Acaryochloris sp. CCMEE 5410: one gene and its partner. The protein of the gene in region 2 interacts with the protein of the main gene of each other region in a pairwise test. Links are inferred from orthologs where the notes say so. Each region holds a gene or a part of one and is shown on either strand. Other genes may lie near its edges.

What was found.
Region 1: the proteins of ON05_RS04290 (region 2) and ftsZ interact in binary tests that used the Bacillus subtilis proteins (3 or more experiments, as listed by UniProt). The link is inferred for Acaryochloris sp. CCMEE 5410 from one-to-one orthologs.

Annotation. Positions count from the first base shown.
Region 1 is NZ_AFEJ02000002.1:731,958-735,188, forward strand. What follows is about bases 87-2,990. They hold ftsZ (cell division protein FtsZ), read right to left. Parts: upstream 2,224-2,990; coding sequence 949-2,223; downstream 87-948. Other genes in these bases: ON05_RS24185 (ribose-phosphate pyrophosphokinase), read right to left, coding at 87-818; ON05_RS24195 (cell division protein FtsQ/DivIB), read right to left, coding at 2,430-2,990. Outside these bases: more of ON05_RS24185, read right to left, coding at 1-86; more of ON05_RS24195, read right to left, coding at 2,991-3,231. UniProt on the Bacillus subtilis protein: Essential cell division protein that forms a contractile ring structure (Z ring) at the future cell division site. The regulation of the ring assembly controls the timing and the location of cell division.
Region 2 is NZ_AFEJ02000001.1:969,632-972,913, reverse strand. Bases 325-3,279 are described here. They hold ON05_RS04290 (cell division protein SepF), read right to left. Parts: upstream 2,123-3,279; coding sequence 1,526-2,122; downstream 325-1,525. Other genes in these bases: ON05_RS04285 (YggS family pyridoxal phosphate-dependent enzyme), read right to left, coding at 2,623-3,279; proC (pyrroline-5-carboxylate reductase), read right to left, coding at 594-1,409; ON05_RS04300 (TM0106 family RecB-like putative nuclease), read left to right, coding at 325-571. Outside these bases: more of ON05_RS04300, read left to right, coding at 1-324; more of ON05_RS04285, read right to left, coding at 3,280-3,282. UniProt on the Bacillus subtilis protein: Cell division protein that is part of the divisome complex and is recruited early to the Z-ring. Probably stimulates Z-ring formation, perhaps through the cross-linking of FtsZ protofilaments. Its function overlaps with FtsA.

The DNA of each region.
Region 1 (3,231 bases), on a different replicon or contig from region 2:
GGGGGGGAGAAAATGGCATGGGTTGCACAAGCATAAACCTGGCGAGCCCCTTCTTCTCGCAGTAGTTTGGCTCCAGCGGAGATGGTGCCTGCCGTGTCAATCATGTCATCCACTAAAACGGCCGTTTTCCCTTTGACATCACCGACCACATTCATCACTTCGGCCACATTATGGGCTTGGCGGCGTTTATCAATAATGGCTAATGGGGCATCATCTAGTTTCTTAGCGAAGGCACGGGCTCTAGCGACACCCCCCACATCAGGGGAAACAACCACTAGGTCAGGCAATTCTTTCCGGGCTAAGTAATCCAAGAGCACGGGAGACCCATAAACATGATCCACCGGAATATCAAAATAGCCTTGAATCTGAGCGGAGTGTAAATCCATCGCTAGAACGCGACTGGCTCCTGCTTGGGTAATTAAGTTGGCGACCAACTTGGCCGTAATGGATTCTCGACCGGCTGTCTTCCGATCGGCCCTTGAATATCCGTAGTAAGGCAGCACTGCCGTAATTTGCCTGGCAGAAGCCCGTCGACAGGCATCAATAATAATCAGCAACTCCATCAAATTGTCATTGACGGGGTGGCAGGTGGGTTGGATCAAATAGACATCACAACCCCGAATTGATTCTTGAATTTGGACATACAGTTCGCCATCAGCAAAGCGCTTGCGAACCATGGGGCCCAGATCAACGCCTAGGTAGCGGGCCACTTCTTGGGCCAGGGAAACATTGGCAGAACCGGAGAAGATTTTCAGCCGATTATTCTCAGCAACCAGAGGCAGAGGAGGTTGCAGAGTTAGAGTTGCAGGACGGATCACTACGAGTCCCCAAAACACATTCTAGGCAATCTTAGCATCCCAAATTGCCCTTAGTACGGTTGAAAATTGTGAGTTTTAATTAAATTCCTCCGAGGGATCCTAATATCCCTCAAGTACTAGGTAAAAAAGCTTAGGAACGACCTGGACGGCGCTTTTGTAGGAAATCGGGGATATCGAGATTTCCCCCTCGTGTGGGAGGTCGCTGAGTGACGGTTTTGGGGGCTGCTTTTTGCTGTTGGGTGGGCGCGGCGGCTTTTGCTTTGGGTTTTGCTTCTGATTTACGAGGTGGAGTCCCGGCATCGCTGGAAAAACCCGTGGCAATCACGGTCATTTTGATCTCACCTTGAAGGGACTCATCAATGACGGCACCGAAGATAATATTGGCACTGGCATCGACGACTTCGTAGATGGTTTCGGCTGCGGTATTCACCTCATGAAGGGATAAATCATGGCCACCGGTAATATTAAAGACCACTCCTTTCGCTCCTCGAATTGAGGCATCTAATAGGGGAGAATCAATGGCTGCGATCGCAGCTTCCTTTGCCCGAGATTTACCCGATCCCACACCAATGCCCATCATGGCTGAGCCTGCATCTGCCATGATCGCTTTGACGTCTGCAAAGTCCACATTCACCAAGCCGGGGACGTTAATAATATCGGAAATACCCTGAACACCTTGCCGAAGAACATCATCTGCAGTCTGAAAGGCTTCCTGCACAGGGGTTTGTTCAGCAATGACCGACAGAATCTTATCGTTGGGGATCATAATGAGTGTGTCAACCCGAGTTTGCAAGGCAGCGATGCCTTCCTCAGCTTGATGGCTGCGACGCCGTCCCTCAAACGTAAAGGGACGAGTAACTACCCCTACAGTGAGTGCTCCCATCTCTTTGGCAATTTCAGCAATAATGGGGGCCGCACCGGTTCCAGTACCCCCTCCCATGCCGCAAGTAATAAAGACTAGATCAGAACCGGCTAGGGCTGCAGCAATATCATCGCGAGATTCTTCTGCTGCTTTTTGGCCAATGGCAGGGTTGCCGCCTGCCCCGAGACCACGGGTGAGCTTTTGGCCCACCTGAAGACGCTTTGCTGCAGAGGATTGAGTTAAGGATTGGGCGTCGGTATTAATCGACCAGAATTCCACCCCTGAGACGTTACTGGCGATCATGCGATTAACGGCATTCCCGCCACCGCCGCCAACCCCAATCACTTTAATGGTGGCTGCACCATGTCGAACAATATTGTCGTCTTCCATACTCACATCCTTACGGGGTGCAGATGGGGGAGCGCTATCTTCAAAGTCAAAAATATTCTCTAAACTATCCTGAGACGCTGCGTCAGAACTTTCCCCCGTTCCCCCTAATTGATCCACAGGCCCACCATTCAGGCGGTCGTCATTTTCATTCATGAATAGGGAATCTGTAAAGGTTTGATCTGCAGGCGCCATTTTGACTAGTTATGAACAGCAAAAAAAGGATGGGCAATCTTCGTTACTCAACTATAGGACAAGTTCCTCCAAAAACCAATTGAGCGATATTGGCTGTAAACCTCTTGATTCTGACGGGTAAAAACCCGTTTCACTAGGTTTTAGAAAAACAGAAGTTTTTCTTAAGGTTAAGGACTGGGTTGGGGTTGCTTCCGTAATTCTAGAACGGGACTTTCAGGATTCTGGATGTCAATGTAAACAATCTGCTTCGGATCGACAGATTTAGGCAAGGTTCGCATTTCATCTAAGGCCTGAAGTTGCCGATCAAAATTGTCACTAAATGGACCAATATGAATCTGGCCCAATTTGGTTTGCAACATCAGTTTATTGGGGTTTTCCCAATTGAGATGTTTAATCTGAACGGGACTCGTCTCCATTGAGGCGTACATCTGCAGCCATTGTTGTTGTTTTTGACGGTCAATGGAAACAAGTTGCGTCGCTGAATCGACAGGGGAATTGTCTGAAGTGTCCTCATTGGCTTCAGGTTGTAAATAGCCTTTTAAGGTGAGTTTGGGAAGTTGATGGGGTTTTTCCAGTTTGGGATAACTATCAGCGGGTAGAACGACGCCCCGCTGATCTAATAACCAAACATTGGCCGGCCCCAAGGTGGTGGAATCAGCTTGACCAGGCTTTAGGACGAGGGTGCATCCTTTACATTCCGTCATGGCCACCGGGGGTAATTCTCGCACGACCACATTGACCCTAGGAGGAAACAGCTTCCGCGTCACAATCACATGGCTAACATGGGCGTTGTTTTTCAACTGAGCAATCAAGGTTTGAGGCTGAAAGCGAATTAGAGAAGTCGGAAATTGTAGCACCATCAGGTGTTCCAGGGTCTGGCTGTCGATGGCTTCATTCCCCGTTAGGGTGACTTGATTCGATTGTTGAATTTGCCATTCAGGTTGGCAGACTGCCCATCCCAATCCTACC
Region 2 (3,282 bases):
CATCGAACTCTACTTCGATATCGAAGCAGAACCCAGTCTCAATTTGGCCTATCTGCATGGGGTATTAGTCGTCGATCGAGAAAACCAAACCGAGATCTTTTATCCCCTCTTAGCCGATCAACCTCACCAGGAAGAGCAGGCATGGCAGCAGTTCTTGGATTTAGTGTTGGCCTATCCCCAAGCACCGATTTACCATTTTTGTGCCTACGAAGTTCAAACCGTTGAACGCTTAGCAGCCTTGTATGGTAACCCCGATACGATCATTCAGCCTTTATTGGAGCGATTTATTGATTTGCACGCTCATGTGACCCACACGGTTGTGCTGCCTGTAGAAAGTTATACCTTGAAATTGATCGCGCGATGGCTAGGGTTTCAATGGCGCAATAGCGAAGCGAATGGAGCCCAGTCCATCTACTGGTATAGTGAGTGGCTTTCTACGGGCGATCGCGATTTCCTCGATACGATTGTTGAATACAACGAGGATGATTGCCAAGCCACCTATCAAATCAAAAATTGGCTGGCTGATTTTTTGGCCTTCGAGTTAACAGCGCCGGCCTTACAATCCCCATAATGTTGAAGCTGGCAATTTTGATTTAGCCTCGGCCGAGCTCACAGGAGCGATGATAAGCAGCCTGAACAGCTTTGATCAGGGCTGATCGAAGTCCCGCTTGCTCTAGAGCCGCAACCCCAGCAATCGTCGTACCACCTGGACTCGTAACCTGATCCTTGAGTTGGGCAGGATGTAGTCCCGTTTCATCCACTAATTTGGCCGTGCCCAAAAGGGTTTGCAGGGCTAATTGATTGGCAATGGGGCGAGGCAAACCGACCGAAACGCCTCCATCCGTAAGAGCTTCCAACACCAAGGCAACATAAGCTGGCCCTGATCCCGATAGCCCGGTGACTGCATCCATTAATGATTCAGGTACGGTAACCGCCTGGCCAACGGCGCTAAAAAGCTGATGAGCAAGATCTAGGTGCGTTTGATTCGCATGGTTACCTGCTGCGATCGCAGCTATTCCAGCCCCAACTGTAGCCGGTGTGTTTGGCATAACTCGAATCACAGGGGATCCTGGAAAAGCTGCTTCTAACGTCCCCAAAGTTACCCCCGCCAAAATAGAAAGGACTAAACATCCAGCGGGTATGGACGATGCGAGGGGATCAGCGACCTTTGGAAATATTTGAGGTTTGATGGCCAACACCAAGACCTGAGCGTTGGAGGCAACCGCATCATTAAGGGTAGATCCCTGAATCTGATAGCGACCGATTAGAACCTCTAATCGCTCTTTGGAAATATCACTTACTTGAATCTGCTCTGGCGAACAGATTTTTTGGGAAAGCAGTCGTGACAAAATGGCTTCAGCCATAACGCCACCACCAATGATGCCAAGCTGATCGCGAAACTGACTCACTAGAATACCCCTAAGCTGAAGATGGCAGAAACAATGCACCAGTCTACCAAAGCTTAGTCGAGATTCCTTGCTGTATTGAGTTTTGAGAAAACCCCAAAGTAGCCAGAGATGGCTATTTACTGGGCAATAGCCTGGTTCATCTGCATATCATTTTTCCAAGATGCAGTGGTTGTAGGACGTGAAAAATGAGGTGTAGTAGGTGCTTCATGAACGACACCCAGATGGGTGCTGACCTGAACACAATTGGGGGTGAAGAGGAAGATGCTATCTCCAACACGCTCTTGGTGGCCGTCAATGGTATAAGTTGCACCTGCTACAAAATCCACGGCTCGCTGAGCCTGAATAGGTTCCATCATCGTTAGATTGAGAACCACAGACTTACGTTCACGTAAAGCTTGGATCACTTGGGGCATTTCTTCGAATGCTCGTGGTTCCATCACTAAAACCTCAGTGGTAGATCCCCATAAGCGGCTGGCACCGGGCATACCTACAACATTGCTAGTATTAGAATTCACTTGAGACCCCTGTTCTTTCTCAGATTGACTGTTCAACGCTTCACCCACTTCAACGGGTTCTTCGGAGTACTCTGCTGAATAAGAATGATCCGAATACCCATCGTTTTGAATTTCGTCATATTCATCAACGTAATCATAATCGTCATCCGACTCTGGGATGCCGACGAAATCCTTTAATCTGCCAAATAAACTGCTCACGAGTTGGGCTCCATCTATGAAGGTTTTGAGGGTATGAAGAACCTGATTTCAAGAAGACCGAGCAATAGTTCGATCTAAGGTCATCAAGGAATTTTATTCGTAAAGATCTCTATTAAATTTAGATCTTCTCATCAAACTTGGATTTGTTTGATTTGTCAATACCACTGTCGCCTTAATTACCAAGATTGATCTTTATAGAAAAAATCAGCTCTTTGCGACAAATCCCATGGTATGGAAAATTTAGATTGAATTATACATCAATGATCTAATTGCAAATCAGCAATTCGAGTGTTGAAACTAAAGTTTAAATTAAGAAATCATTTCCTTTACATAACCTATGAAATTGTCATCTTTTACAGAGGCTTCCTATTCGCATTGTCATTCAGATAGATACGGTCTCTTTGAATAGAATAGTGATTCGCCCAGGAAAAACTTGTGAAGACCTTCTTGTCTATGGCGTTCAGAGTTAAGCCATCAGCCTCACCATATAGAAGGATGGCTTAGGGCCGAGGCCGATCCCCGAAAAGACGACGGCCTACTCGAACCATTGTGGCGCCAGCCTGAACAGCCAACTGATAATCATTGGACATCCCCATGGACAGCTCATGTAAGGTGAAATCCTCTGGGGACTGCTGGGTAATGTCTTGAGCTAACTGTTGAGTTTCATGAAAAGCATTTAAGATTTCCTGGCTCGATAACCCCATCGGTAATATCGTCATTAATCCCCGCCAGTGAAGATGGGCACAGGCTTTTAACGCAGGTAGATCGGCTTTAAGACCAGCAAACGTCCAACCAAATTTGCCAGGATCTGGGAGAGGTTTGACTTGAAGACATAACTGAGGTGAATTCTGCTCTGATGCAACCAGCCGATTGAGGCGTTGGGCTAAAGCTAAGCTATCTACCGAGTGAATCCAGTCGAAGTGACGAACCGCTAGTTTGGCTTTATTGCTTTGAAGGTGGCCAATGAGATGCCAAGTGAGCTCTGAGAGATCCTGTAGCTCTGCTTGTTTCTGAATCGCTTCCTGTACCCGGCTTTCGCCAAAGTCGCGTAAACCTGCATCATAGGCCTCTCGGATCAATGCAGTCGGCATATATTTGGATACAGCAATCAGGCGAACGGATCCCGGCAAGGATCGTTGAATGGAGATGACTCGATCCGT